DNA from 3 places in the Pseudoalteromonas sp. SR45-1 genome. Region 1 is predicted to be linked to each of the others. Evidence: predicted binding sites of a transcription regulator. Region 1 holds the regulator's gene; each other region holds the start of a gene.
What was found. Region 1 encodes sigma-54, which starts transcription at its own class of promoters, with help from an activator protein. Its sites were predicted from a motif close to GTTGGCACGNNNNTNGNNT; they were not measured.

Region 1 (10,354 bases):
TTACATCGTGCGTCACGATTAAAGACGATAAACCTAATACTTCGTTGAGCGACTTAATTAGCTTAACCAATACGCCCATCGAAATAGGATCTTGCCCTGCAAATGGTTCATCGTACATGATTAGCTCTGGATCAAGTGCTATAGCGCGTGCAAGTGCAGCACGCCTTGCCATACCGCCGGATAACTCAGATGGCATTAAATCTTTAGCGCCACGTAGTCCAACCGCTTGCAGTTTCATTAACACAACTAATCGAATCAGGTCTTCACTTAGCTTTGTGTGCTCTCTTATAGGAAACGCGATATTGTCAAATACCGACATATCAGTAAACAACGCACCACTTTGAAAAAGCATACTCATTTTAGTACGTGCTTCGTATAACTCTTTACGAGACATTTTAGGAATGCTGCCACCTTCAAATAAAATATCACCTGAATCTGGTTTAAGCTGACCACCAATTAAACGCAACATAGTGGTTTTGCCAATTCCGCTTGGCCCCATAATCGCAGTAATTTTACCTTTAGGAACGCTAAAACTCATATTTTTATATATGGTTCTATTGCCTCTCGAAAAGCTAACATCCTTGACTTCTACTATTGATTGCGACAAGTCGCTCTCCATAAAAATGTTCACTAGTGCCCCTATTTTAAAGCTTTTTTGTCAAAGATGGAAAAAACAATTCGTAAGATTTTGTAATACACCCATGAAAAGGATTATAAGACTCGCTCAAAACAGCTTAACCCCGGCTTAAATTTTTAAATTAGCTGTTTAAAAGCAACATTGTTACCTAGTTGACCTTACTCTTTTATTTATACTTTCATCTTGGCTTTTGTTACTATTCGCGCCATCCGTATTTTGTATAACTGGCTTAACACAATGGTTACCTCGTTTGTTATTTTAATTCTTGGTTTTGCAGCTCTTGTTTGGAGTGCCGATAGGTTTGTTTATGGGGCTGCGGCTCTTGCTAAAAACTTTGGTGTACCTACACTTATTGTTGGTTTGACCGTTGTAGCCATGGGCTCTTCAGCCCCTGAAATGATGGTTTCAGCCTCTGCCGCTTTGGCTAACAAAACCGACACAGCCGTTGGCAATGCTGTTGGCTCTAATATTACAAACATTTTACTTGTGTTAGGTATCACTGCTCTATTTCGCCCTCTTTCAGTTTCATCTAGTACGTTAAAACGTGAAATGCCATTAGTGATGCTCGTATCTTTAGCTACTTGGTATGTGTTCTCAGATAACTACTTTTCATTTAGTGAAGGTGTTGCGCTTTTAGTTGGCTTTATCGTATTCATCGGTGGGTTAATCATTGTATCTATGCGTGCAAAAAACCAAGATGACCCATTTGTCTCAGAAGCCTGCGACGATGTACCAAACGATGTACCTACTAAAAAAGCGGTATTTTGGTTAATTGTCGGCATGGTACTCTTGCCGGTTAGTTCTCATTTTTTAATCGGCTCAGCTGTTGATATTGCTAAATACTTCGGCTTAAGCGACTTAGTCATTGGTTTAACAATTATTGCCATTGGTACTAGCTTGCCTGAACTTGCCGCCTCGGTTGCAGGTGTACTTAAAAATGAAGATGATTTAGCACTAGGTAATATTGTTGGCTCAAACATATTTAATATTTTAGCTGTATTACCTCTAGCAGGTATTATTAATCCTTCAGCAATTGATCCATCGTTAGTAAGCCGAGATATATTAATTATGATTGGTGCAACACTTGCTCTTATTATTATGTCATTGAACTTTAGAGGCACCCAGCGTATCAATAGGGTAGAAGGCGGCTTATTGCTAATAGCGTTTTTGGGTTACCAAGGGTATATTTTTAGTCAAGTAGGGTAAATGATGGCAACGCTAAACTTTATTGAACAAGGCCTTCGCGTTTTAGATGTTGAGCGCCAAGCACTTAGTGATATTGCACAATATGTAGATGAAAATTTTCATAACGCGTGCCAATTAATGTACGACTGTGAAGGCCGTATTATTGTTATTGGCATGGGAAAATCAGGCCATATTGGCAATAAAATAGCGGCAACCCTTGCAAGCACTGGCAGCCCTGCGTTTTTTGTTCACCCTGGTGAAGCAAGTCATGGTGATTTAGGTATGATCACTAAAAATGACGTGGTTATGCTTATTTCTAATTCAGGGGAAACCAGCGAAGTTTTAAATATCATTCCGGTTTTAAAACGACTTGGTGCCAAAATGATAGCGATGACTGGCAATACACAATCAACAATGGCAACCCTTGCTAATGTACATGTGTGCATTAAAGTAGAAAAAGAAGCTTGCTCATTGGGTCTAGCCCCTACATCAAGTACCACTGCAACGCTTGCGATGGGCGATGCCATGGCAGTTGCATTATTAGAAGCTCGCGGCTTTACAGCTGATGACTTCGCGCTATCTCACCCAGGTGGTAGTTTAGGCAAGCGCTTATTACTTACTTTAAAAGATGTTATGCACAGCGGCGCAAATACACCTATTATTGATATTTCACAAACAGTTAAAGATGCTCTAATAGAAATGTCAGCTAAAGGATTAGGTATGACAGCCATTGTTGATGAAAATCAGCAACTCGTAGGGTTATTTACCGATGGTGACTTACGTCGCATTTTAGAACAAAGAATTGATATTCATACAACACAAATAGATGTTGTTATGACTAAGTCATGCACTACAGCTACGCAAGATATTTTAGCCGCTGAAGCGCTCAATATTATGGAACGTAAACGTATAAATGGCCTAATCGTCGTCAATGAGAAAAACCAACCTATTGGCGCATTAAATATGCAAGACCTATTAAAAGCAGGAGTGTTATAAATGCAATTTGAAGAACTCTATCAACCGCTGAGCGATGATGCAAAAGCACGCGCTAAAAAAGTAAAACTACTTATATGCGATATTGATGGTGTATTTTCTGATGGCCGTATTTACCTTGGCAATCAAGGTGAAGAGCTAAAAGCATTTAATACAAAAGATGGTTTTGGCATTAAAGCACTTATAAACAGTGGCTTTGAAGTAGCTGTTATTACTGGTCGTCATTCACAGATAGTACAACAACGTATGAGCAGCTTAACCGTACAGCATATTTATCAAGGCCAAGAAAATAAGCTCATTGCCTATCAAGAATTAAAAGATAAACTCAACCTTAGCGATGAACAAATTGCTTATATTGGTGATGACGGTCCTGACATGCCTGTTATGGAGTTAGTAGGCTTTGCCGTTGCAGTAAATGATGCCCACCCTCTTATTAAGCGTTTGTCACATTATGTAACGCAAATGCCTGGTGGTTTTGGCGCTGTGAGAGAACTCACCGATTTGCTCATGCTTGAAAATGGTAAAGCATTGACTACACAAGGTACTAGTTCATGAATGCAGCGCGCATAATATTAAGCGTTTTATTCATTAGCTGTATGGTTTGGCTTTGGTACCCTTATTTTACACAAACAAATATTGTGCCTCAGGCTGAGCCTGAAGTTGTTGCTAAGCCTGATTACATAGCTATTGAGCTCAAACAGACAGCCTATGATGAGCAAGGTAAAATTAGCCACAAAGTCACTGCGGCTAAAATGGAGCTATACCAGCAATTAGGTTTCACGTTTTTTGAAAAACCCATTTTTACTTTATATAACGAGCAACAAACGTGGCAAATAAATGCAGACGAAGCAACATTATATGAAGATAAACAATTAATTTTAGAAGGTAATGTGGTTGCCAAAAATTTAACCGATAACGCCATGATAGACAAAATCAATGCTGATAATATTCAGGTTGATATAAAGTTATTAACAATGCGTTCGGAGCAACCCGTCATTATCACTGGACCCAATTTAAAAATCACCGGTAAAGGCCTAGAAGCCGACTTGAAAACCGAAGTGATAAAACTAATTAACCATACGCGAACCATATATTATGACCAATAAAATATTAAAATCACTTATCATTCCTACACTTATACTAGCGTTTAATAGTAGTGCTGCAGAGCAAAACACGCAACCTGCTGCCAATCAAATTTCAATAAGTGCCGACAAGCAAGAAGGTCAATTGAAAGCTAATGTGGGTATTTTTGAGAAAAACGTTGAGATTATTCACGGTAATCGCCGCATTACAGCCGATCGCCTCGAAGTACACAAACGTGATGAACTTGGTGATAATAAACAATTATTAATTGCCACAGGCAGCCCTGCGCACTTTGAAGAAAAGCAATCAGACGGCACGACTATGAGCGCCAGTGCTGACGAAGTACGTTATGATGTATCTAAGCGTTTTTTAACGCTTGTTGGTAATGCACAAGTATCGCAAGCCGGACAAAAAATAAATGCTAAAAGCATTACCTACGACATAGAGCAGCAGCTCATCAGTGCCGAAAAAGATGAAAACTCAACTGACCGCGTTCACACAATTTTAGTACCGATCGAAACTAAAAAAAGTAAAAAAGGCGATAAAGGTCAACCATGAGCACATTAAAAGCAGAACTATTGGCAAAAAGCTATAAAGGTCGTGAAGTTGTAAAAAACGTCGGCCTTGAAGTACAAGCTGGCAGTATAGTTGGCTTACTTGGCCCTAACGGTGCTGGTAAAACAACGACTTTTTATATGATTGTAGGGCTTGTTCCTAGCGACAAAGGTAAAATATCTATTGATGATAACGATATTACTCTTTTACCTATGCATAGTCGTGCTAGATTAGGCATAGGCTACTTACCACAAGAGTCATCGATTTTTAGAAAGCTGACTGTTTATCAAAACTTAATGGCCATTTTAGAAACGCGCAAAGAACTAAATAAACAAGCCAGAGAAGACACGCTCAATAACTTATTAGATGAATTTAGCATACAACACATTCGTGATAGCCAAGGTATGGCATTATCGGGGGGAGAACGTCGTCGTGTAGAAATAGCACGAGCGCTGGCAGCAGATCCTAAATTTATATTACTGGATGAACCGTTTGCCGGTGTTGACCCTATTTCGGTATTAGATATAAAGAAAATAATAGAACATCTTAAAAATCGTGGGATTGGTGTATTAATTACCGACCATAACGTAAGAGAGACCCTTGATGTTTGTGAAAAAGCCTACATTGTTTCTCATGGGGAGCTGATTGCATCAGGTACTCCAGAACACGTATTAAATGATAAAACAGTACGCGATGTTTACTTAGGCGAGCAATTTAGGCTGTAACATTTACGCCATGTCTTTAAGCATCTGCTAGTATTAATTATAACAACATAAAAGGATTGTTAGAGATACATGAGGCAATCACTACAGCTGCGCATGGGCCAGCAACTTACAATGACTCCACAGTTGCAACAAGCTATTCGTTTGTTGCAACTCAGTACATTGGATCTCCAGCAAGAAATACAAGAAGCTCTCGACAGTAATCCACTATTAGAGGTTGAAGAGGCAGACTATTCCGAAGACGCTGCTGGTAAAAACGAGCAAAAAGCTGATACCGATGACATAACTGTTAGCGCATCTGCTGATGATGCTCCGAGCGAATACGAACAAGATACTGGTGAAGCACTTGCAAAAGACACGCTAAGTGACGACATGGCTATGGATGTCAGTTGGGATGAGTACATGAGTGCCGCTCCTGCAGCCTCATCAGGTCCAATGCCTGAAGACGAATCAATATACCAAGGCGCCTCTACTGAAACGCTCCATGAGTATTTAATGTGGCAATTACAACTAACGCCATTTAGCCCTACAGACGAAGCTATTGCTATTGCTATTGTAGAAGCTGTCGATGATTCAGGTATTTTAACACTAAGCTGCGAAGAGATTTTAGAAAGCTTTAATCAAGAAAACGAAGATGATAACGAAGTCGAACTTGATGAAATTGAAGCGGTATTAAAACGCATCCAACTGTTTGATCCTGTTGGTATTGCTGCACGTAGTTTACAAGAGTGTTTGTGTATTCAGCTTAATCAATTTGATAAAGAAACACCTTATATTAATGAAACGAAAATGATTTTAACCGAGCATATTGATCTATTAGCAGCTCGCGACTATCGTACATTAATGAAAAAAACTAAGCTCAAAGAAGAAGAGCTTAAAGAAGTAATGACACTAATACATACTCTCAACCCAAAACCTGCAGATACTATTGTAAGGGAAGAATCTGAGTATGTTATTCCTGATGTGTCAGTTAAAAAAATTAAAGGCCGCTGGGTTGTCGAATTAAACCCAGATAGCATGCCTAAAATTCGTGTTAATAGCCAATACGCAGCAATGTCTCGCACTGTAAAATCAAGTGGCGACAGCCAGTTTATTCGCTCACATTTACAAGAAGCTAAATGGTTTATTAAAAGCTTAGAAAGTAGAAACGACACGCTATTAAAAGTTACTAATTGTATTGTTAAGCAACAACAAGGCTTTTTTGAACATGGCCCTGAAGCCATGAAACCAATGGTTTTAAATGATGTTGCTGAAATGGTAGAAATGCACGAATCGACAATTTCTCGCGTAACTACTCAAAAGTACATGCATACACCCCGTGGTATATTTGAGCTTAAATATTTTTTCTCAAGCCATGTAAGTACTGAAAACGGTGGTGAATGTTCATCTACAGCAATACGTGCGCTTATCCGAAAATTAATCGCAGCAGAAAACTCAGCAAAACCATTGAGTGATAGCAAAATAGCGGATATATTGGCTGAGCAAGGAATTAAAGTAGCGAGACGTACAATCGCAAAATACCGCGAATCTCTTGCTATTCCACCGTCAAATCAGCGTAAAAGTCTGATTTAAGACGCTAAACTAAGAGGGTAATGCTTATGCAACTAAACTTAACTGGTCGTCACGTAGAATTAACCGATTCACTAAGAGACTATATTAATACTAAATTTGCGAAGCTTGAAAGACACTCTGATCATATTAATAATGTTCATGTCATTCTCGATGTAGAAAAATTAAATCAAAAAGCAGAAGCCACAATACACGTAAGCGGTGCTGAGCTATTTGCCTCTACAGAACATCAAGATATGTATGCCGCTATTGACTCGTTGATCGACAAGCTCGATCGCCAAGTAATCAAACACAAAGAGAAGCTTGCTCGACACTAATATGATGAAATTAAGTTCACTTATATGCCAGGACTGCAGCAAAGCTGCGGTCCTTTTTAATAGCAAAAAAAGAATTTTAGAGTTCATTAGCGAACTTGCTCACGACAAACTTCCGTATTTACCGCAACAAGATATTCTTAATGCTTTAATGAGCAGAGAGAAATTAGGTAGTACAGGTATAGGACGTGGCATTGCTATTCCTCATGGAAGAATGAGCGGTGCAGAAGAGCCTTTGGCTTTAGTGCTCGTTAGCGAAACTCCAATAAACTTTGATGCAATCGATAATCGCCCTGTTGATATTTTTGTCGCACTCATCGTACCAGATGGCGATAACCAGCAGCACTTAAAGACTCTAGCAACCATTGCTGATAAACTAAACAACAAAGATTTTTGTAAACAGTTACGCAGTGCAAAATCTGATACTGAGCTTTACCAAGTTATTGTCGATCAATCATAGTTTTATAAAGGGTGTTAAATGGAGTTAATTATCATAAGCGGCCGTTCTGGTTCTGGAAAGTCGGTTGCTTTGCGCGTTGTAGAAGATTTAGGTTATTATTGCGTAGATAATATTCCAGTAAACCTACTACCTTCATTAGTTCGCAGTGTGTCTGATAGCTACGATAAAATTGCTGTTAGCATAGATGTGCGCAACATACCTAAAGAACAAGATGAATTTAACGATATTCTTGAATACTTACCAGGCTTTGCAAACCCTACGTTATTTTATTTAGATAGTGACGATCAGACATTGATCAAACGCTTTTCTGAAACACGCAGATTACACCCACTATCAATAGACTCGTTGCCTCTTGATTTAGCCATCAAAAAAGAAAAAGAATTACTTGATGTATTAACCACTCGCGCCGACTTTATGATAGATACGACTGATTTAAGTGTTCATCAACTCGCTGAATCTATTCGTGAAAAGATTTTAGGTAAAAAAGATAAGCAACTGATTGTCACATTTGAATCATTTGGCTTTAAACACGGTATACCAAAAGAAGCAGACTACGTATTTGATGCACGCTTTTTACCAAATCCACACTGGGAACCAGAGTTGAAGCCTTTAAATGGGTTAGATCAACCGGTTAAAGACTATTTAGCTAATCACAGCATAGTGCAAAAATTCACATGGCAAATTCAAACATTTGTACAAACGTGGTTACCGCATTTAGAAAGAAATAACCGCAGTTATTTAACCATTGCTATTGGGTGTACAGGCGGGCAACATCGCTCTGTGTATTTAGCGCAAACTATCGGTGAAAGTTTTGCAATGACACATCCCAATGTAAAAATTCGCCATCGCGAGCAAGAAAAATAATATAGCTGAATAATCACCTGTTCAGCTTAGGTAGAGTAAGTTATGCATTGTGAAGATACCTTTTTAATAAAAAACAAATTAGGCTTACACGCCAGAGCAGCTACTGTGCTTGCGCAATTAGCAGTACAATTTGATGCGACAATCACATTATTCCAAGATGACAAAGAAGCAGCAGGCGATAGCGTACTTGCATTAATGTTACTTGAAAGTAGCCAAGGAAAAGAAGTTAAAGTTGTTTGTAAAGGCCCTGATTCTGAGCAAGCTTTACACGCTGTTGGAGAATTAATAGCACAACGCTTTAATGAACAAGAATAATCTGTTTTATAAAAACAATATTCGCATTACTAGTGCTTCAATTAAAACAGATATATAAAATAAATAGGTTAGTAACGCCAGTTAACTCACCTCCCCCCATAAAGTAATATAACAATTTATAAAGGACGCCAATGCCAGAAGCTTTTGAACAAGATTATCCACTACAGCAACTAAAGCAGGTGACGAAGTCACTCAATAGTGGTCAATTTGTTCAAGTTAGGCGCATGCTCGCAAAAACGGCTCCTTGTGATACCGCATTATTATTAGAATCATCACCGCATAAAATTCGCCGACTGCTTTGGCAATTGGTCGATCCTGATGTGCAGGGTGATGTTCTTGAAGAATTATCTGAAGATGTTCGTTTAGGCATTATTGCCCAAATGGAACCTAAGCACATTGCCGCCGCAACTGAAGACATGGGCCACGATGACTTAGGTGAAGTATTACGTAGCCTGCCAGATACCGTCTATAAAGACGTTGTTAGCGCGATGGACATTCAAGACCGTGAACGTGCCACGCAAGCACTGTCATATCAAGAGCGTTCAGCAGGTGCGCTAATGAACACCGATACGGTGACCATTCGCCCTGATGTAACACTCGATGTTGTACTTCGTTATATTAGACTGCGTGGTGAGTTACCAGAGGGTACAGATGATTTATATGTTGTTGATAAACATAACTGCTTTATAGGCGCTTTATCGCTGAGTACATTATTAACTAATCCGCCAGAAAAAATTGTCCGCGATTTAATGGATGAAGATTGTGAGTCTATCCCAATCTCAATGGATGAAAGTGAAGTAGCGCAATTATTTGAGCGTCATAATTGGATATCGGCCCCAGTGGTGGACGATAACGACCAACTCCTCGGTCGTGTTACTATCGATGACATCGTTGATGTAATCCGAGAAGATGCCGAGCATAGCTTATTAAGCCTAGCCGGTCTTGATGATGAAGAGGATACATTCGCGCCAGTACTAAAAAGCTCTAAAAAACGCTCAGTTTGGCTAGGAGTTAACTTACTAACCGCACTTGCAGCTGCTTTTGTAGCTAGCTTTTTTGAAGGCACTTTAGATGTTCTCCCTATTTTGGCTGTGCTTAACGGTATTGTCCCTTCTATGGGTGGTGTTGCTGGTAGCCAATCATTAACGCTTGTTATCCGTGGTATTGCAGTAGGTCATATAAACCAAACAAACCAACGTTTCTTGATGATGAAAGAACTGGCCATTGGCGCGCTAAACGGTATTTTGTGGTCACTATTAATTGCGGGTGTTATTGCGCTATGGCAGTGGGACTTTATGCTTGGTGGCGTACTCGCCTTCGCTATGTTTATGAACTTAGTTGTGGCAGGTGTTGCTGGTGCAAGTATTCCAATAATTCTTAAAAGAATGAATATAGACCCTGCTCTTGCAGGGAGTGTGGTGCTAACCACAGTGACTGATATTGTTGGTATATTCGCCTTTTTAGGTACTGCTACATGGTTGCTGATATAAATTAAACGCTTTAAAAGTAAAAAACTACAGCAAAAATAGTTAGGGTAAATCAGTAGCTATGGCAACGGATACCAAACATAAAAATGACATACCTAAAAAAACGCTAAAACAAAAAAGCGTATCCATATTAAAAAGTGTACTGGTATATAGCTCTATATTTTTCGTCA
Region 2 (10,354 bases), on a different contig from region 1:
TTTTTAATCGGTTGCGCACAATCCCTTCATCAAACATTAGTCTCTCAACGTCATCTTGTGTGAATTGTGCCACTTTATCTACATCAAAATTAGCAAATGCTTTTTTGTAACCGCTACGCTTTTTTAAAATTGTGTACCAGCTTAAGCCGGCTTGCGCTGATTCAAGAGTGATAAATTCAAACAGCTTTGTATCATCATAAAGAGGCACACCCCATTCTTCATCATGGTAAATAACGTAGTCGGGTTTAGTGGTGTCGAGCCACGGGCAACGGCACTTTATTTGCTCACTCATTATTATTCCTTTTTGTGTGCGTCATTTTTATGTCGCTCAAATTATTGATGTAACTTAATGATAAGTATGTAAATAAATTTTGGTATAAATCGTGCATTTAGACATGTATCTACATCAATTCGAGATTTGATTATGGCCCTTGCTAGCGTGCTAAAACCACAGTTTTTTTCTGCAAATCAGTATAACCCATGTTTACTTCAAGAGGAGTACATTGGTGAATTAAGCGATCTGCGCAAGCAAGCAAGTTGGCTTTCGCATTTGGTTGATACCATGCCTGCAGGCGTGGTTGTACTTGATGGCAAAGGGTTGATTGCAAAAGCGAATCAAATAGCGATTGATATGCTTGGCGAGCCACTTGAAGGCGAACGCTGGTTTAATGTTATTCAGCGCTCTTTTAGGCCACATCAAGATGATGGCCATGAAGTGTCTTTAAAAGATGGGCGTTTAATAAAGCTTGATATTACTGCTTTAGCACCAGAGCCTGGGCAACTTATTTTAATGACGGATTTAACCGAAACTCGCCGCTTACAAAAACGTGTTGCACATATGCAGCGATTAAGCGCGCTGGGTAAAATGGTTGCATCATTAGCGCATCAAGTACGTACGCCGCTTTCAGCCGCTATGCTTTACGCAGCTAATTTAGGGTCTAAGCGCTTACCCGAAGCATCTCGCGATAACTTTCAAACAAAGTTAATGTCGCGTTTAAAAGATTTAGAAACTCAAGTAAACGACATGCTGTTATTTGCTAAAAGTGGCGATCAGCAAGTTGTTGAGCAAGTTTCAATGCAGCAGCTTTTAACCGAAGTTAAAGCAGGTGCTGATGCGATGGTCGCACTTAATGAAAGTGAACTGGATGTAAGCTTACCTGAACCCGATATACAAATAGTTGGTAATAAAACGGCATTGGCCAGTGCTATTCAAAATCTAGTGCACAATAGTATTCAAGTTATTGGCGGCGGCGCAAAAGTAAAAATTAGCGCACAAAGAGATTTAAAAGATTTAGATATGGTTCGTATTAGTGTGAGCGACAATGGCCCAGGTGTTGATTTAAGCCAAAGCGATAAAATTTTTGAACCATTTTTTACTACAAAAAGTCAGGGCACAGGTTTAGGGCTTGCTGTAGTGAGTTCGGTGGCTAGTGCGCACCAAGGCCGTGTTGATGTGACTAATAATACGCATGGTGGTGCCTGCTTTAGCTTGTTACTGCCTATTAAGGCAACATCTAAATTAGAGGGGTCATTATGAGTAACACTATTTTAGTTGTCGAAGATGACGCAGGGCTTCGTGAAGCCTTAATAGATACCCTTGAAATGTCGGGTATTGAATGTGTTGCAGCGAGCAGTGCTGAGCAAGCAATGTTACTGCTTAAAAAAGATCAATTTTCGCTTGTTGTAAGCGACGTGCAAATGGGCGCAATGAGTGGACTTGATTTACTACGCAGTATTAAATTAAACCACCCTGATTTACCTGTATTGATGATGACGGCGTATGCCACAATTGACGATGCGGTAGAGGCCATGCGCCTAGGTGCAATTGACTACATGGCAAAACCATTTGCACCTGAAGTGCTGTTAAATATGGTGAGCCGTTATTTGCCTGAAAAAGCAAAAGAAACCGACGGCCCCGTTGTTGCTGATCCAACTAGTATTCAATTATTGGAGCTTGCAAGTAAAGTAGCACGCTCTGATGCAAGTGTAATGGTACTTGGCCCAAGTGGTTCGGGTAAGGAAGTACTTGCGCGTTATATTCATGATAAGTCGAGCCGATGTAATGAGCCATTTGTAGCGATTAACTGCGCGGCTATTCCTGAAAATATGCTCGAAGCCACGTTATTTGGTTACGAAAAAGGGGCTTTTACGGGGGCGATTCAAGCATGTCCGGGTAAGTTTGAGCAAGCACAAGGCGGTACTATTTTACTTGATGAAATTACTGAAATGGACTTAGGACTACAAGCTAAACTTTTACGCGTACTGCAAGAACGTGAAGTAGAGCGTTTAGGGGGGCGTAAAACAATTCAGCTCGATGTACGTATTTTGGCAACCAGTAATCGTGATTTAAAAGAAGCCGTGTCTGAAAATCAGTTTAGAGAAGATTTATATTACAGGCTTAATGTTTTTCCACTAATGTGGCGACCATTGTGCCAACGCCCTGGCGATATTATTGTATTGGCTAAGCATTTAATTGAGCGCCATATAAGTAAAAGCAAGGAGCCTATGGCGTATTTAGATAAAGCTGCCGAGCAAAAGTTACTGGCTCACGCGTGGCCTGGTAATGTGCGCGAACTTGATAACGTTATACAGCGTGCACTTATACTGCGAAGTGGCGATACAATAAACGAGCATGCTATTTTTATCGAAAACTTAGTATCTAATAACTTTGTTATGGAGCCTTCATTGGCACCGGCGCAAACCGTATCGCCAACAGAATTAGCTCATGCAGATAAAGGTGTTGATAAAAGCACGTTAAGCTCTGCATATTATGATGAAAAATTGCATGCTGAGGATGAGCCTAATCAAGGTTTGCTAGCGGCAGATACCGGTAGCTATAAAGATGAGCTTAAAGACAAAGAGCATCGTATTATTTTAGAAACCCTTGCGCGTTGCCAAGGCAAGCGTAAAGACGTTGCCGAAACGTTGGGCATAAGCCCACGAACTTTACGTTATAAACTAGCGCAAATGCGCGATTTAGGTATTTCACTTCCTGCATAACCTCCTATAAACCCTAAGTTTGCGCTGCGAGCTTAGGGTTGTCAAAACTCTGACTCACACAAATTAAAGTTAACTTATTGTATTTTAATGATTAATTATTTGGCATGCTTTGTGCTTTATTACTTGTAAGAGTTCACTGCGTGTCAGAGATAAATTATGAAAATTCAAAACAGTGCTGTATTTCAAGAAATGCAATCAATGGCTTTAGAAGCCGGTCGTAATAATCAAACTAATAAACTGCCAACTCAGGTGCAGTCTACTTCTACAGCACAATTTGGCGACATGCTAAGTGATGCAATAAATTCAGTGCACGGGTTACAACAAGATGCCGCGCAAAAAGTAACAGCAGTTGAGATGGGGGATCGAAGTGTATCTCTTGCTGAGGCGATGATTGCTTCTCAAAAATCGTCAGTTGCTTTTGAGGCTACAGTACAGGTTCGTAATAAACTTGTTGAAGCTTATAAAGAAATCATGAACATGCCTGTTTAATTAGGTAGTGGAGAATTATTGTGGCGCAATCTAACCAATCTACAGACCTAGCACTTGCTGGTGGCGGTATTGACCAAAGTGGTGGTGATGATCAACAAGAACAAAAGTCAGGCTACTTAAGTGCTTTAAATGGTGTTGATGTATTGCGCCAAGTAACATTGGTTATAGCATTGGCTATTTGTTTAGCTATCGCGATTTTTATTATTATTTGGGCTCGTCAGCCAGATATGCGCCCGTTAGGCAAAATGCAAACAGAAGAGCTTATTCAAACATTAGACTTTTTAGATGCGCAAAAAATTGAATACCAACTAGATGGCAATGTTGTATCGGTTGATGAAAGCGAATACCAAAACATTAAATTGCTAATGACCCGCGAAGGGTTAGAGCAAGGCCCTGCATCTGGCTCTGACATAATTATGCAAGATATGGGCTTTGGTGTAAGCCAACGCTTGGAGCGTGAACGCTTAAAACATGGTCGTGAACAGCAATTAGCACGCACCATTGAAGAGCTAAATAACATTACTCGCGCCAAAGTATTGTTAGCCATCCCTAAAGAAAACGTATTTGCCCGCAGAGAGAAAAAACCATCCGCTACTGTTGTATTAACACTTAAACGTGGCCGCTCACTTGACCGTGAAGAAGTAGACTCTGTTGTTGATATGATTGCTTCAGCAGTACAAGGCTTAGAGCCTGCACGTGTTACGGTTACTGACCAAAATGGTCGATTATTAAATTCAGGTTCGCAAAGCTCATTAGCAGCACGCTCTCGTAAAGAATACGATTTAGAACGTAAGCGCGAACAAGAGTATCTTGAAAAAATAGACAGTATTTTAATACCGGTTGTTGGGCTTGCAAACTATACAGCTCAAGTTGATTTGAGCATGGACTTTAGCTCAGTTGAGGAAACTCAAAAGCGTTATAACCCAGACCTACCAGCGGTTAGAAGCGAAACCACATTTGAAGAAAATAACATTGGTGGTTTAGCTGTTGGTATTCCTGGTGCGCTTACAAATCAACCACCGCTAAACTCAAACATCCCTGAAGTTGCAGGACAAGGCGGCGCAGGCACAGCTACGTCACCAACACGTAGCCACAAAGAAGCAACACGTAATTATGAACTCGATACAACTATTTCTCACAAGCGCCAGCAAAGTGGTGTAATACGCAGAATAAGTGTGTCAGTTGCTGTTGACTATGTCCCTAAAGTGGGAGAAAACGGCGAAACAACTATGGCCCCGCGCTCGGTAGAGGCATTGTCAAATATTCGTCGCTTATTACAAGGTGGTGTAGGTTTTGATATGCAACGTGGTGATGCACTTGAAGTAGTAACAGTGCCGTTTGTACGTGAAGCAACAAATTTAGCAATAGAAGTGCCACTGTGGGAACAAGACTGGTTTATGAAAATAGCCCGCCTTGTACTAGGAGCCTTAGTTATCATTGTATTGATAATGGCAGTAGTAAAACCAATGCTTAAGCGCTTAATTTACCCAGACGATACACTAGAAGAATACGACGAAGATGCATTAAGTTCAGGCGTAGATATTGGCGACAATACACTTGATATGCTAAATAAAGACTTTGATTCTGCTTCGGTTGGTTTCTCAAGTGATGGTACACTGCAGTTACCGGATTTACATGGCGACGAAGATTTACTCAAAGCAATTCGTGCCCTTGTAGCTAACGAACCAGAACTATCATCACAAGTAGTGAAAGCGTGGTTAACAGAAGATGACTGATCAAGAACAAAAACAACTCCCGCCAGCCTTTGATGTTGATAAGCTAGATGGGGTAGATAAAGCTGCTATATTACTTTTGAGTTTATCAGAAGAAGATGCCGCGCAAATCCTTAAACACTTAGAACCTAAACAGGTACAAAAAGTGGGTATGGCGATGGCTGGGCTACAGGATTTATCGCAAGCTAAAATTAGCGCTGTACACAACTTGTTTATAGAACAAATTCAAAGCTTTAGTACCATTGGTTTTCAGTCAGAAGACTTTATTAAAAAAGCGCTTACAGCAGCACTTGGTGAAGACAAAGCCGCTAGCCTTATTGACCAAATTGTTATGGGCTCAGGTGCTAAAGGCTTGGATTCATTAAAATGGATGGACTCTAAGCAGGTAGCAAATATTATTCGTAATGAGCATCCGCAAATTCAAACCATTGTATTATCGTATTTAGAGCCAGAACAGTCAGCTGAGATTATTGCTCAGTTCCCTGAAAAAGTGCGTTTAGATTTAACAATGCGTATTGCAAACCTTGAAGAAGTTCAGCCAGCAGCACTGCAAGAGCTAAACGAAATTATGGAAAAACAATTTGCCGGCCAAGCAGGTGCACAAGCCGCTAAAATGGGTGGCTTAAAAGCAGCTGCAGATATAATGAACTACCTAGATACCAATGTAGAAGGGCAGTTAATGGACTCTATTCGTGAGCATGACGAAGAGATGTCGCAGCAAATTCAAGACTTAATGTTTGTGTTTGAAAACTTAATGGATGTTGAAGACCGTGGTATTCAAGCAATCCTTCGAGAAGTACAACAAGACGTATTAATGAAAGCAATTAAAGGCACCGACGATGCCCTTAAAGATAAAATACTGGGCAATATGTCTAAGCGTGCAGCCGAAATGCTTGCTGATGATTTAGAAGCTATGGCACCTGTTCGTATAAGTGAAGTAGAAGCGGCGCAAAAAGAGATTTTATCAACAGCGCGTCGTTTATCTGACTCAGGTGAAATTCAGCTGGGCGGCGGCGGTGGCGAGGAGTTCTTGTAAGCCATGAGCAAACTCAAAGGGCGCACACTTCGGGCTGATGAAGCAGATGAATTATTAAAAAACTGGGCTATTCCAGATGTAGCACCAGATGAGAGCAGCTTTGGCAATCGCTCTACGGCTTACGGCACACCGCTTAGTGATCTGTATAAAAAAGAATTAGCTGAAGAAATGCCAATTGATGAGCCACAAGAACCAGAATTGCCTGCGCTTACTATGGTTGAGCTTGAACGCATTAGGCAAGACGCCTACGAAGAAGGCCTCAAGCAAGGTCATGAGCAAGGCTACATAGACGGTTTTGAAAAAGGCGTTGGCGAAGGCAAAGAGGCAGGCTACAAAGAAGGCTTAGAGCAAGGTAAAACAAAAGGCCTTGATGACGTAAAACCATTAATTGAAGAGCAGTTAACAAGTTTAAAAACTATTTTAGAGGGACTTACTGCACCGCTAGATAAAGTAGATGAACAAGCTGAAAAGCAATTAGTACAACTTGCTAGTATGTTAGCGGAAGCTGTTATTTATCAAGAAGTAAAAACATCGCCTGATGTGATTTTACATACGTTAAAGCAAAGTATAGATTCTCTTAATGCCGAGCAAGAAAAAGTACGAATTCATTTAAACCCCGAAGATTTAGAGCTCATAAAAGAGAGTTACGGTGAACAAACCATTATTGATAATAACTGGCAATTAATGGCAGAGCCCACTCTTGAGCGCGGTGGCTGTGAAGTTAAAACAGCGCAATCATCACTCGATATGACCCTTAAAACACGTGTCAAAGAAACGTTGGATAGTTTTTTGCATAATAGTGGTATCTAACTATTTTATTGGCGTGTTATGTCAACTCAACGTGCACCTTTAAGCGAACGCTTATCTCAATATCAACAACATATTAAAACCCCAGCGCCTGCTGTGGCAGGTATTTTAACGCGTGTTGTTGGCCTTACCCTTGAGGCTAGAGGTTTACGTGCTCCCGTTGGTAGCCAATGTAAAATAGAAACTATGAACGGCTTTGTAGACGCCGAAATAGTCGGTTTTAACGATCAAACTTTGTACTTAATGCCTAATGATCATATCTCTGGTGTACTTCCTGGTGCGCGTGTAATTCCTCAAGTTAATAACTTAGGTTTACCTGTAGGGATGAGTTTACTAGGGCGCGTGGTTGATGGCTTAGGGCGACCGCTAGATGGCCTTGGTAAAATTAATGCTGAGCATCATTTAAAGTTTGCACAAAATACTATAAACCCGCTTTCAAGAAGACCAATCACTAAGCCTATGGATGTAGGTGTGCGTGCTATTAACTCGGTTATTACAGTAGGGCAAGGCCAGCGCATGGGCTTGTTTGCAGGCTCTGGTGTGGGTAAATCAGTACTTCTCGGTATGATGACCCGAGGTAGCGAAGCCGATGTAATTGTTGTTGGCTTAGTGGGGGAGCGTGGTCGCGAAGTAAAAGAATTTATTGAAGAAATACTCGGTGTAGAGGGGCGCAAACGTTCAGTTGTTGTCGCAGCGCCCGCTGATTCATCACCGCTTATGCGTTTAAAAGGCTGTGAGAGCGCTGTAACTATTGCAGAGTATTTTAGAGATCAGGGTTTAAACGTATTATTGTTACTCGATTCGGTAACGCGTTATGCAATGGCGCAACGTGAAATTGCACTTGCTGTAGGCGAGCCGCCTGCGACAAAGGGTTATCCGCCTTCGGTGTTTGCTAAATTACCTGCGCTGGTGGAACGTGCTGGTAATGGCGGTGAAGGGCAAGGTTCAATTACCGCCTTTTTTACTGTGTTGAGTGAAGGCGATGATATGCAAGACCCTATTGCTGATGCAGCGCGAGCTATTTTAGATGGCCACATTGTATTATCGCGTGATTTAGCCGACAGCGGGCACTATCCCGCTATAGATATAGAAAAATCGATTTCGCGTGTTATGCCTCAAGTCGTTTCTGAACCACACATGCAACAAGCCCGTGTACTTAAGCAAGTTTATTCAATGTATCAACAAAACAAAGATATGATTACTTTAGGTGCTTATCAAAAAGGGACCGATCAAATGCTCGACCAAGCCATAAATATGATGCCAAGAGTAAATGCATTTTTACAACAAGGTATGCGAGATGTCATTAGTTACGATGATGGTCTGCAAGGTCTTGCTCAGTTACTAGGACAAGCATAATGGCTAAAAATAAACTCGATTTATTGCTCAAAATTGAAAATGATAAAGAAGAAAATTTGCGCATGAGTTACTTACAAGCCAATCAAAATTTGCAAGCAAATCAACAAAAGCTGCAAGGCTTAAATAACTTTAGACTTGAATATTCTCAACAGTTACACCTAAAAGGTAAGTCGGGTTTATCTAGTGCAGGGTTTGGTCAGTACCATGCTTTTATAGCTAAAATTGAAGAGGCAATTCGCCAACAAGCAAGTACAGTAAATACCGCTAAGCAGGTTGTTACTCAACGTAAAACGCTATGGCTTAAGCAGCAAATTAAAGCTAAAGCAGTTGCCAAATTAATCGAGAATCAAAAACTCAAAGCAAATGCATTAATGGCTAAAAACGAGCAAAAAATGTTAGATGAGTTTTCAGCTAATCAGTTTTTTCAACGTCGGAAAGCTTTGTAATTCAGGCACGTTAATTGCTTTGTTACTTAGTGGTATTCAACTTTTGGCGGTATGCGGTGGCATATTGCCGTAATGGTATTAGGTGATTTATGGCGATGAATAACATTTCGTTTTTAGTTTCTTCTGAAAAAGATTCACTGTTAGCTTTTAAAGACAATAGCTTAGCTAATGGCGAAGGAAATTTAGGCGAGGAATTTTTAAGCCAGCTAAACGAAGCGCATAACTCTATGGGGCCTTTGCTTAAGGGCAATAAAAATCCCGATGCCGAAAACTCGATTGCCATACCTAAGCATAAACAGCCAGAAGAAAATGAAAATCTGAGCGTAAAGCTAGATGAAATAACAACAGACGAAGTTACTTTTTTATCTGTTGAGATGCTTGATCAAATTAATTCAGCACAAGCAATGAGCACCTCGATTAATAAGCCGTTCGATGCAACTAAAAGTATAGAATCAGAAGACGCAGACTTAGAAACCACCTCAGTAATTTTATCTGCTAATACAAGTGATGAAGTAACGACTGAAGAAGCGAATACAGCGAGTGTAGTGCAAAATCCAATTGCCACTAATGTAGACTCTAAAACGGCTAAATTAATTGATTCAAAAAGCGATAACTTAAGCTCACTACCTTTGAACTCTTTACCATTAAATGAAGGCAAGCATCGGAAAAGTGGTGTTGCTGAAGCTATTGAAGGGCCATTAAATTCTATAAATAAAAAGCCAGATGACAGCCCTGGCTCTACAGTAGAAAAACCTGAATTTGCATTAATGAGTTCTAAAGAGCAGCTAGGACAAAATAAGTCTGCTGATAAAAATAATACAGTTTTGCCAACTCCCGCCGACAAAGCGAGCGTTACTCAGTCTCCTTTAGCCACAACTGAAGGTGATAATAATGCAGCAATAGATACGTTAATGACTAAAGATGCGAGCTTAATTAAAGCTAATAGCGTTATTGCTAGTTTAACGTCTGAGCAGCACTCACAACTTAACGCGCAAGTTAAGGTATTAGAGAACGCTGATTCAACAAATAGCGCAACTAGTAACACTTCAAATCTTAAGCAAATGCTTGCACAATTTATTACTGATAACGAAAAAGCGCAAAGCGCGGTAACAAAACACTCTTTTAGCGCAGAAATAAATTCACTTAATACAACTGAAAAACAAAGTTTATTAACGCAATTAAACGCATATATTAAAACAGAGCAGCCTAAAGGCGAGCAGTTGTCAGTGCTTAAGCAAACAGTTAATGAGTTAAAAGCTTCTATTGAAATTGGGCTTGCTGATACCGCTAAATCAGACTCAAAAACGTTTGTGGCCTCAGAGACTCCTAATACAGTATATGATCCACAAAAGTTAAGCTTAAAGGCATCTACAAACGAAGGCGCGGATATTAATAAAGCCGTAGCAACCTCAGCTAAGCGTGATGATTTATTAAAATCATTTGAAGAGTTACAAAAAGATGGGCTTAGAAAAATAACGGCAGAACAA
Region 3 (10,354 bases), on a different contig from region 1:
TCTTTGTTATCGCGCAGGCGTTGCCTAAGTACTTTTAAATTTCGGTCGTACTCACCACTGGCAATAAACTCAGATAACGTCCATTGGTTTATTAACGAAGCAGAGCAACTTAGTGCTCTTTTATATCGCCTTGCTTGCGTTGCAAATTTACCCGCAACTAACCAACCTACACGATAGCTCGGCGCTGCCGTTTTAGAAAAAGATGAGCAACTAATCACTAATCCTTTTTTAGAGTACGCTAAAGCAGGTGTGCCTCGTTTTGCCGTAAAATATAAATCGCCATATACGTCATCTTCAATAAGCACTACGTCATGACTTTCAAGTAGCTCCACCAGCTGCTGTCTGTTCGTATCAGGCATAAAGCTGCCCACAGGGTTACTAATTGCAGTCGAGAATAAACACGCTTTTATATCATGCTCGTTTAAAGCACGTTCTAAATCGCTCAACCAAATGCCATTATCTGGGCACAATGGTATTTCGAGCGCTTTGAGGCCTAAGCTCTCTATTAGCTCTATAATCCCGTGATAACAAGGCGTCTCAATGGCAACTACATCGCCTGGCTTTGTCACACACTTAAGTGCAATAGCCATGGCTTCTTGCGCACCATTGGTGATCACAAGCTCGTCCATATTTATGCCAATACCAAAATCTAAATAGCGATGCACCAATTGCTTTTTCAGCGGTACAAACCCATCTGTTGGTCCATAGTTAATAGCTTTACTGCCCGCAATTGTCATTACACGGCGCATGTTTCTGGCGAGTGCTTTATCGGTGGGTGCAGCAGCAATTGGATTAGCGATACCAAAAGGAACTACATTAGCTTGATGAATCGCACTGTATACCTGCTCTATTAAGGCTTGTTTATTTACCACAACAGGTTCGCGACTTAATTTAACTCGCTTAGGTAAATTATGCGCCATGCTAACGACTTTTAAAAAATACCCTGATTTTTCACGTGCCTCTACTAACCCCTGATCTTCAAGTGTTTGATAAGCTTGCTTCACTGTCGGAATACTAATGTTTAAGTTATCTGCCATTTTACGCAGTGATGGAAGTTTTTCGCCAGGAAGTAAAACCTGCTGGGCGCTCATATCTCTGATCAACTGAATAACTTGCTGATATAGAAACTCATGCCCCTGGCTATTTTTTTGTCTTATCATCACGCATCCAAATCTGTATAGGTTACATTTTTACTTTTCTGTATATGGTAAGTATACAGACAGGTCTTAAAATAGCCATTCAATCGGGCTTTGGAGAGTAACCATGAAAAGTGCAGCGCTATACATTACAACCGTTTTAATTTGGGGTTCTACTTGGTTAGCCATCGAATTTCAGCTAGGTGATATTGCGGTAGAGCTATCGTTATTTTATCGCTTTGCTATTGCAGCACTTTTAATGTGGTTATATGTAGCGTACAAAAAACCGGATATGCGCTTTTCATTAATCGATCATGGCTTTTTTGCTTTGTTGGCTATTTGTAATTTTGCCTTAAATTACTTAATGCTTTACTGGGCACAAAATTACTTAACCTCCGCTATGACCTCTATCGCCTTTTCACTATTGCTGGTTATGAACATAGTTAACACTCGACTATTTTTTGGTAAACCTATCTCAAAACGAATTTATACCGGTGCCGCACTCGCTGTATTAGGTATTACGTGTCTGTTTTGGCCACAGTTACAGCAGTTCGACTTAAGTAACGGTGCATTGGTCGGGTTACTACTTGCCCTTGGTGGCACCTTTGTGGCTTCATTGGGCAACATGATAAGCGTTCGTAATTCTCGTAAGCAAATTGGCGTATTGCAGGGCAATGCATGGGGCATGTTATATAGTGCTATAGGCTTAGCTTTATATGTATTAATGAACGATGTGCAATTTAGTTTAAACGCCCCAACTAGCTACTGGTTATCATTACTTTATTTATCAATATTTGGCACAGTAATCGCTTTTGGTTGTTACTTTGCACTACTAAAAAATATAGGCCCTGAAAAAGCCAGCTACGTTATTGTTTTATTCCCATTAGTGGCAGTAACACTGAGTAGCTTTTTTGAAGGCTTTGAATGGCACGCAAATACCTTTGCAGGGTTTAGCTTAGTGCTATTAGGTAACGCCATTGTGCTTACCCCAACAAAACGAATTAACGCCTTTTTAGCTAATAGAGCAATAGCTAAAAGTGGCTCCGTCCCCAGTTAGACGCGTTATTAACGCAACTAACGCAAAAGCGCCTACTTTACTGAAGGCGCTTTTTTATTGGCATATGAAAAAGTAAGACCTGTCCATACACACTAACAACTGCAGGAGTTTTACCTATCAGCTCACCATCTGCTTCAATCAATAACCCTTCAGTTTTTATGGAAGCTGTATTTAAGCGACTATAGGTAAGGTTTTTTATATACTCATGACGCTTAAAAAATAACTTAATAAAGCTTATTACATTATAAAAAAGCCCACCCGATCGCATTTGATAACACTCAAGCTGGCCATCAGTTAAATCTGCTTTTGGCGCTATTTTTAGCCCGCCACCAAAGTACTTATGATTAGCAAATACAGTAATTAAATTTTGATACTGCCGAGCATCGTTATTAAACGTACCTTGTAACTGCTGAGCTTGATAATAAAATAGCTCTTTAATGCTCGTCCAACTGTAATCAAAAGATGAAAAATTAGCTTTATCGTTAATAGTTTTAATCACATGAGCATCAAATCCTACCCCTGCAATATTAATAAAATAGCGGCTATTAATTTTTCCTATATCAATTGCTGTCGGTGTATTAAATAATGCCTTTCGCCAATCATCTTCTTTGCAATTAAACCCTCTGGAGAAATCGTTACCTGTACCGCAAGGTAATAATGCTAACGAACAGCTGCTCCCTATTAGTGCATTAACCGCCAAGTTCAATGTACCATCGCCACCTAGTGCAACTACTTTGGGAAATTTACTCAGTAACAACCTTATTTGAGCGCAGTCATCGTCAAAGCTTCCCGTTGTAGTAAATATACAATAAGAAAAGCTGCGTTTTTTACAGATATTTTTAAGCCATGCCAATGATTTTTGGCTCTGTTTTTTGATACTTGGTTTAATAATTATAAGTAGTGACAAGCTTTTGTTTCCAGCAATGTATTTTAGAGTGAGATAACAAACGTTTAATTAAATTTTTTTAATCTGAATAAATAATCAAAAAACATTGTATAAAATGCATAAAAATAAATTAAAAAACCAAAAACCCCAACATCAAAGGGGTTAAAACCAACCGTCATATAAATAGCTATGCAAAAACAGTAATGCAACTTACTGAATCGCATATTAATAAAATCAATTCAGATTAGTTTAACTAATCCCTCAGGCTCAATTTTTATCGTTGTATTTTTAATCAAACAACGTGCAAAATGCACGCGATTTCAACAGATACGACCGGAGCAAAATAATGAAACCAATTAATACATTAAATCAAACAGCAGTAGCGCAAGTAGCCGTTAAACCAACTAACCGTAAAGCAAGAATGTTAGCTAAACTTAACACGATTGGTAAAAGACTAGCACTTAGCGGTGCAGCTCAATATAAATAATCACCCAACCATGATTATTTTTCGGTGCAGCGAACACTCAACCACTAAATGAAGTCACTTATTTAGCTCCCATTGTTTGCTGCAACCTATTTATTTTATTAAAAATTGCCTTAATTTCCCCTTATTTACAAAAAAAACCTCATTTACGTATATTTTTTAGGCAAACAGTCATTTTGCTATTTACACAGCGGTATCACCTAAGTATTATTCTGCGTCACGGAGAGATGGCAGAGTGGTCGAATGCACCGGTCTTGAAAACCGGCATGGGTTTATAGCCCATCTAGGGTTCAAATCCCTATCTCTCCACCATATTTTAATTGGTGGCTTTTTTTATTCCATCAATACAACCGGTTATGCGTTGGAGAGGTGTCCGAGTGGCCGAAGGAGCTCCCCTGCTAAGGGAGTATAGAGTTTGTAGCTCTATCGAGGGTTCGAATCCCTCCCTCTCCACCATACTTAATTTAAACCACTTAATTGTGGTTTTTTTGTGCCTAAAATTTAACACCGATACTAAATTGGGAGGGTGAGAACCCTCGACATGGTTCGACAAAATGTCTGGAATATTTTAGGCCGCTGCAAGCGTCGCGTAGCGATTGATTACATGGATGTAAGCAAGTCTATCCCTCCCTCTGGACCATACGTAATTTAAACCACTTGATTGTGGTTTTTTGTGCCTAAAATTTATAAAAACTAAACAAATTGTGCCTAGTAATAACTTAGGGCATTATTAACACAACTTTAGCCACTTTTAGGTTTAGCTATGATCCGGTTCATATTGCTATCATTTTGCGCGGCAGCACCATTTTTTACCTTGGCACAAAGTACAACAGTGTATAAGTGTGTAATTAAGGGCGTTCCTACTTTTAGCCAAACGCCTTGCGCTAAAGATGCACAAGTTATTACTCTAAAAGATATAAATGTAATTGAAGCATATAAAAGCTCTACGCCCGGTAAAGGTATTACCGATACCTCTGTTGATGACTACTTAGAGGTTCAGCAAATAGAGCGTGAAATAAAGCGCCTTGAGCTATCTATTGAACAAAGCCAAAAAGAATACGCAGCTAAAAAACAACAAATAGATTATATGACCCAAGATAAGGCCAATCGTTTAGGCGCTTCGTCTATTGCTGATGCTATCGCAACTAAAACAAATTCATTAAAACAAGCCTACGACGCATCAATTAGTCAAACGCAGCAAAAAATAGAGTCATTAAAGCAAAGAAAGCAGCAGCTTAGCCAAAACCCTTAAGCGCTCGTTTTACTATAGAAATAAATTGCGCAACGTCTTCTTGAGTATTATAAATATGTGGCGATACTCGTATTCCAAATTTGCGAGCATCTACACTGACTTTCGCTTTATTAAGCTCTGTAAGTACATGGTCTTGCTGCTTGTTAAAAAACAAAATAACAGTCCCGCTGCATTTATCACCACTCATAGGTGATACAACATATTCGCTTAGTTGCTCATGAATAAGCGTAAGCATCGCTAAGTTATGCACCCTTACCTTGTGAGCTGTTAGCTCTGCAAAGTAGGTAATACTATTTGCGGCAATAATATAAGGCGCTACAGAAGGGGTGCCACCCCAAAACTTGAGCGCACTGGCGTTATATTCAAAGTGGTTAATATCGAACTCAAATGGATTTTGATGCGAAAACCAACCCACATCTTTAGGCTCACAATACTCTATTTGATTTTTGTTAACCCATAAATAAGCTGCACCTGGGCCACCACATAACCATTTAACGCTCGAGCCAATCATAAAGTCCGCATCGAGCACGCTTAAATCAAGCGGTATAACACCCGCTGACTGAGCAACATCAACTATTGATAAACTATTGGTAAATTTACTTATAGCTACAATATCGTACACAGGCGCCTGTACACCTGTATTTGAATATACATGACTTATAAAAACTAAATCGATGTCGGCGGTTATATAACGCTGCCAAACACTAATATCAGTTAGGTTTTCGTGCTCAGGTATAAATATGATTTGCGCGCACTTTGGCAACGCTTTTTGCATTGCAAAACCCATACTCGGAAAATCACTTTGCGCCATAAGCACTTTACAATTTTTTTGCTGTAGCCGTGGATGCGACATAAGCAATTTTGTTAAGCCACTTGATAAATTAACCTGAGGACAAAACTGCGAACTAGGCGCATTAAATAACTTACCAAGCGCGGTAGTAAATTGCTCAACTGCGGGCAGCCATTGTTGCCAAGGTTCTTTATTTGAGCTCTCCCACGGTAAAAAGTAGTGCTGTGATAAATATTGCTGCGTATTTTTAAGAGGACGCCCTACCGAGTGGTTTAGTAAATAACAGCCATCAGCCATACAAAAATCATTTTTAAGCATGCTATTTAACCCATTCTTTAAGTGTATTTAGATCGTCAAAACGTGTTTTTATATCGTCGCGTTTGGCACTGGCTCGCCTATCTCTTAATTTTTCGAGCGAATCAAGTAACACATTAAGCGGCGGACCACTTGCTGTTACCTTGCTCATATGCTGCTGTTGCATATTTTTTGAAGGCTGAGCAATAAACTTTTCAACCAGTTGATTATGATGACCGACTGCGGTGTCGCCATGTAATTTACACACTTGGATAAATAACGTTGCGTGGCTTTTAAACCAATCTGTATTTTTATATTGCTCTGCTTGTAAAAAGTCATCCATAAAGCTTTGCATACGCATGGCTTCTCGCAGGATTTGTTGATCCTCTGGCATCATATATAAAAACTTATCCACCAGCATTTGCGAGTAACTAGGCTCGTTTGCACTACACAGCCCTAACAGCATATCAATCACGTTAATACCTGCAAAGTCACCAGCATTTGCCCCTCTGTAAACCTCTTTACCTACACGGTACGGTTTATAATAAGGGCGAACGCAGTTAAAAAAGCGATCTGTATCGAGCTCAGAATAAAGTGCATTGTTTGACTCAATTACATCTATAAGCGCTTGTTTAGCTACTTTTAATAACTCACCACACAAGGGATGTGAAATACCTAACGGCAATATTTTTAATAATGCATCACTTGCCCGTTTGTAGGCCAAAATGCCTTGAGTGTTATAATCAAGAAACAGCTTTTCATCAGGTAAATTGGTAAATCGTTTATAAATACCGTTAAGTGCTTTGTTATGAGTAGTTAAGTGGGCGGTAGCAAAACGAGGGGTTACGCCAATAGATGCGCCTATATGCATAGCAAGCGCTGAGGCTTCTATTAGCGGTGAAGTGGTTTCTCTGCTTGGCTCAGTAATTTCATGGCGCCTACACGCTGCCATAAATAATCCTACGTTACCGAGTAAGTCAAAAGCGCTATCAAAGCCTTGATCTGTGTTTCCCTCGGCTAATAAATTGCTAATTAATACGTTGCCTTCTTTTTCTAACTGTTGCTTTAAGGCCTCGCCTACCCCTTCTACATTTGCTTTATCGGTTTGCTGCCAATAAAGCTGCTCTAATTCACTATTTAAAGTGACAAACTCTGTTCGTATCCAGTGATCGAAAATAGCGGTATGTGTGTTCATTGTTGTGCTCTATTATTTTTATAGTTAAATGCTAACAGAGTTCAATGAGGGTAAAACGCCAAAAAAATTAGTAAAAACTGCAATACTTAGCAATAATCACTACAAATATAAAAATAATTAATAAAAGCCGACAACTATGTTAGATAAAAAAGATCAGCAATTACTCGTTGCACTGCAAAGCCAAGCTCGTATGTCGGTTTCAGACTTGGCCAGTAGTATTAACCTATCGGATACACCTTGCCTAAGACGTATAAAAAAGTTAGAGCAAGAAAACATTATTACCGGCTACCACGCCGCCATAAACCCTAAAGCACTTAACCTTAATGTGTTGGTATATGCGTTTGTGCGATTAAGCCAAAACTCGGTAAGTGCTGCAGAGCAATTTGAGCAACATGTAGAAAAATTACCACATGTATTAGAGTGTTGTGTAATATCAGGGAGCTATGATTATTTATTAAAAATAATTGCACATGATCTTGAGAGCTACGAAACATTTGTAAAACATCAACTAGGTGGCTTAAGTTGTATCGCAAATATAGAATCAACAGTTGTGCTTAAACAATCATTTAGCAAAAAACAGTTACCATTATAAAAATAACCCAAATAACTTACTGTTAGCTATACTGATATTTCAAAACGATAATAATAATTGCTTGGACCTTATGTGAAAAATTTTAACTCTAAAAATCATTCTATTATTTTTTACATCATGTTTGCTTTAGCATATTTTTTAGTAGGTATAGCACTCACTAAACTTGCTTTTAATTCGCAAATAATTCCAATTTGGTTACCTGCTGGTATAGCTTTGGTCGGTTGTTATATTTGGTGGTGGCGCTTTATCCCGCCTTTATTTGTAGCTGCAATTGCATTTAATTTAAATATTTTTGATAGTTCAGCTCATGAGCTAGTCCTGGTCGGTAACTCATTTAACGAGGCTATGTATATCGCCTTTGGTGTTGTTATACAGGCAATGGTCGGCGCAGCTCTTTTAAAGTATTGGCTTGGGCACCCGCTGCGCTTTAAAAAGCGCAAAAATATAATTTACTTTATCCTTGTCATAGCAATATTGGTCAGCTTAATTTCGGCTAACTTTGGCGTATTTGCCTTAAGCCAATTCAACTCGGTTTACAGTGTTGATAATCATTGGAAGAATGTTACTTACTGGTGGCTTGGTGATACATTAGGAGTATTAATTGCGACTCCGCTTTTACTTTCTTTATTACCACAAAAGTCTAATCAACATAATATATCGGCGTTTCCGACAATTGCAGTATGCTCTATTTTATTTTTATCAGTCGCGGTAACAACGCAGTTATACGATCAAGAAAATCGTATAAACACTATTAAAATTGCTGAACGTGAAGTCCATGTTATAGAAAACAGCCTTTATAGATATACAAATCGTAGTATTATTGCAGTGCAGAGCCTAGCAAGTCAGGTACAGTCATCTCCCATGCTAAGCCAGCAAGATTTTTATTCTTATGCTAGCCAGTTACTAACTCAGCACGCATTTATTAACGCCTTATCGTGGAACGCAAAAATACCTCAAGATCAACGCGACGTCTTTGCCCAAGAAATATCAAACATTTATCATTTAGATATTGATGTAGTTGGCGAACCTCTTGAAAGTAGCGATCCCCTTGTGATAGTAAAATACATAGCTCCTTTTAATGGTAATCAAAAAGCTATTGGCTTTAATGTATTTTCAAACCCTGATCGAAAAAGCTCTCTGCTTAACCCCGCTATAAAGTACATGCCAGTAGGAACTAAAATAATTCAGTTAGTGCAAACCAAACAACCTAAACCAGCCTATTTATTATTTGCCCCTGTGTACTCCCAGCATAGTGATGAAAAAACAATTAAAGGCTATGCCACTGGTGTATTTTTAGTGCGTAGTATTATTGAGCAGGCAATTTCTAAAGAACAGTCTGATATGTTTTCGATTGGTATATACGAAGATACAAACACTCCGCCGTTTTATAGTAATTACTCTCAAAATGTTCAGCAAGCTAAAGGCAGCCGCTTAATGTCGTTTGATGTGGACTTTGCAGGGCAAAAATGGATTGTAAAACTAGCCCTTAAAGAAAGCTTTTTAACACAACATAATAGTCAACTAACTTTATTATTACTCATACTTCAAGTTGCCGTATGTTCTTTAATTTTAATGGTTTTACTGCTGTTTAATCAGCAACAAATCGCACTTACACGTCAAGTTGCAGAGCGTACTCACTCACTCGCACAAGCAAAGAAGCAGTCCGATTTAGCTAATCAGGCTAAAAGCCAATTTTTAGCGAATATGAGCCACGAAATACGAACACCATTAAACGCCGTTATTGGTTTTTCTTCACTTGCTAGAGAAAAAGACAATGCAAATACACTCATTGGCTATTTAGATAAAATAAACTCAGCATCTAAAAGCTTATTAAACTTAATTAATGACATTCTTGATATATCAAAAATAGAATCCCAAAAGTTAGTTATTGAATCTATTGCATTCGACTTAGGTGCTTTAATAACACGTATAAACAACATGTTTGAGCAAAGCGCAGTTAACAAAGGTATTAAATGGCAAGTTAATTCAAAGCTACCTGTTGATACCTGGTTTATTGGTGATCCTATGCGAATTGAGCAAATATTACTTAATTTATGTAGCAACGCGATTAAATTTACAAGCCAAGGCAGCGTTACTTTAAACATAGAAACAGAGTTTACCGCCGCCAATAAAGTACAGCTAGTTATAACCGTTAGTGATACCGGCATAGGTATAAAACCAAGCCAACATAAAAAATTATTTAACGCATTTACCCAAGCGGATAGTTCTACCTCAAGGCAGTTTGGTGGTACAGGCCTTGGCTTAACCATAGCGAAAGAGTTAAGCCAATTAATGGGGGCTGATATAACACTTAAAAGTGAAATAAATAAAGGCTCTACTTTTACATTTTCAATGCGATTAGAAACAACAGAACCTAAAAAAGAACATGTTATTACATTTGATAATACTAATATTACTTCGCTAGATATTTTGGTCGCAGAGGATAACCCAGTAAATCAAATGGTTATTAAAGCGATGCTTGGCTCATTAGGAATTGTGCCGTATATAGTAGAAAATGGCGAACTGGCCGTTGATATAGTTAAAAAGCAGCATTTTGACTTAGTGCTTATGGATTGCCAAATGCCTGTAATGGATGGCTATAGAGCAACGGCACTGATCCGCCAGTTTAAAACTGAACAAGAGCTCCCGATTATTGCTTTAACTGCCG

Region 2: a site for sigma-54 is predicted at 3,099-3,117, ahead of fliE (flagellar hook-basal body complex protein FliE). Genes of this name have one in related genera too.
Region 3: a site for sigma-54 is predicted at 3,370-3,388, ahead of H5089_RS16740 (diacylglycerol kinase family protein). Genes of this name have one in related genera too.

Annotation. Positions count from the first base shown of each region.
Region 1 covers NZ_JACJDR010000002.1:63,639-73,992, reverse strand. The annotation lists gene H5089_RS02740 (ATP-binding cassette domain-containing protein) at 1-619, opposite strand, end outside; gene H5089_RS02735 (calcium/sodium antiporter) at 875-1,843, shown strand; gene H5089_RS02730 (KpsF/GutQ family sugar-phosphate isomerase) at 1,847-2,818, shown strand; gene kdsC (3-deoxy-manno-octulosonate-8-phosphatase KdsC) at 2,819-3,370, shown strand; gene lptC (LPS export ABC transporter periplasmic protein LptC) at 3,367-3,921, shown strand; gene lptA (lipopolysaccharide transport periplasmic protein LptA) at 3,911-4,456, shown strand; gene lptB (LPS export ABC transporter ATP-binding protein) at 4,453-5,178, shown strand; gene H5089_RS02705 (RNA polymerase factor sigma-54) at 5,248-6,747, shown strand; gene hpf (ribosome hibernation promoting factor) at 6,774-7,061, shown strand; gene ptsN (PTS IIA-like nitrogen regulatory protein PtsN) at 7,066-7,518, shown strand; gene rapZ (RNase adapter RapZ) at 7,537-8,382, shown strand; gene H5089_RS02685 (HPr family phosphocarrier protein) at 8,425-8,697, shown strand; gene mgtE (magnesium transporter) at 8,829-10,187, shown strand.
Region 2 covers NZ_JACJDR010000017.1:30,713-41,066, forward strand. The annotation lists gene H5089_RS16160 (DNA-3-methyladenine glycosylase I) at 1-292, opposite strand, end outside; gene H5089_RS16165 (PAS domain-containing sensor histidine kinase) at 425-1,537, shown strand; gene H5089_RS16170 (sigma-54 dependent transcriptional regulator) at 1,534-3,000, shown strand; gene fliE (flagellar hook-basal body complex protein FliE) at 3,157-3,489, shown strand; gene fliF (flagellar basal-body MS-ring/collar protein FliF) at 3,510-5,225, shown strand; gene fliG (flagellar motor switch protein FliG) at 5,218-6,258, shown strand; gene fliH (flagellar assembly protein FliH) at 6,262-7,068, shown strand; gene fliI (flagellar protein export ATPase FliI) at 7,087-8,421, shown strand; gene fliJ (flagellar export protein FliJ) at 8,421-8,867, shown strand; gene H5089_RS16205 (flagellar hook-length control protein FliK) at 8,957-10,354, shown strand, end outside.
Region 3 covers NZ_JACJDR010000018.1:17,606-27,959, reverse strand. The annotation lists gene H5089_RS16750 (PLP-dependent aminotransferase family protein) at 1-1,160, opposite strand, end outside; gene H5089_RS16745 (DMT family transporter) at 1,264-2,193, shown strand; gene H5089_RS16740 (diacylglycerol kinase family protein) at 2,231-3,100, opposite strand; gene H5089_RS16735 (hypothetical protein) at 3,426-3,566, shown strand; tRNA gene H5089_RS16730 (tRNA-Ser) at 3,785-3,875, shown strand; tRNA gene H5089_RS16725 (tRNA-Ser) at 3,927-4,019, shown strand; gene H5089_RS16720 (RNA-binding protein) at 4,327-4,815, shown strand; gene H5089_RS16715 (aminotransferase class V-fold PLP-dependent enzyme) at 4,799-5,923, opposite strand; gene H5089_RS16710 (monodechloroaminopyrrolnitrin synthase PrnB family protein) at 5,925-7,094, opposite strand; gene H5089_RS16705 (Lrp/AsnC family transcriptional regulator) at 7,231-7,686, shown strand; gene H5089_RS16700 (ATP-binding protein) at 7,759-10,354, shown strand, end outside.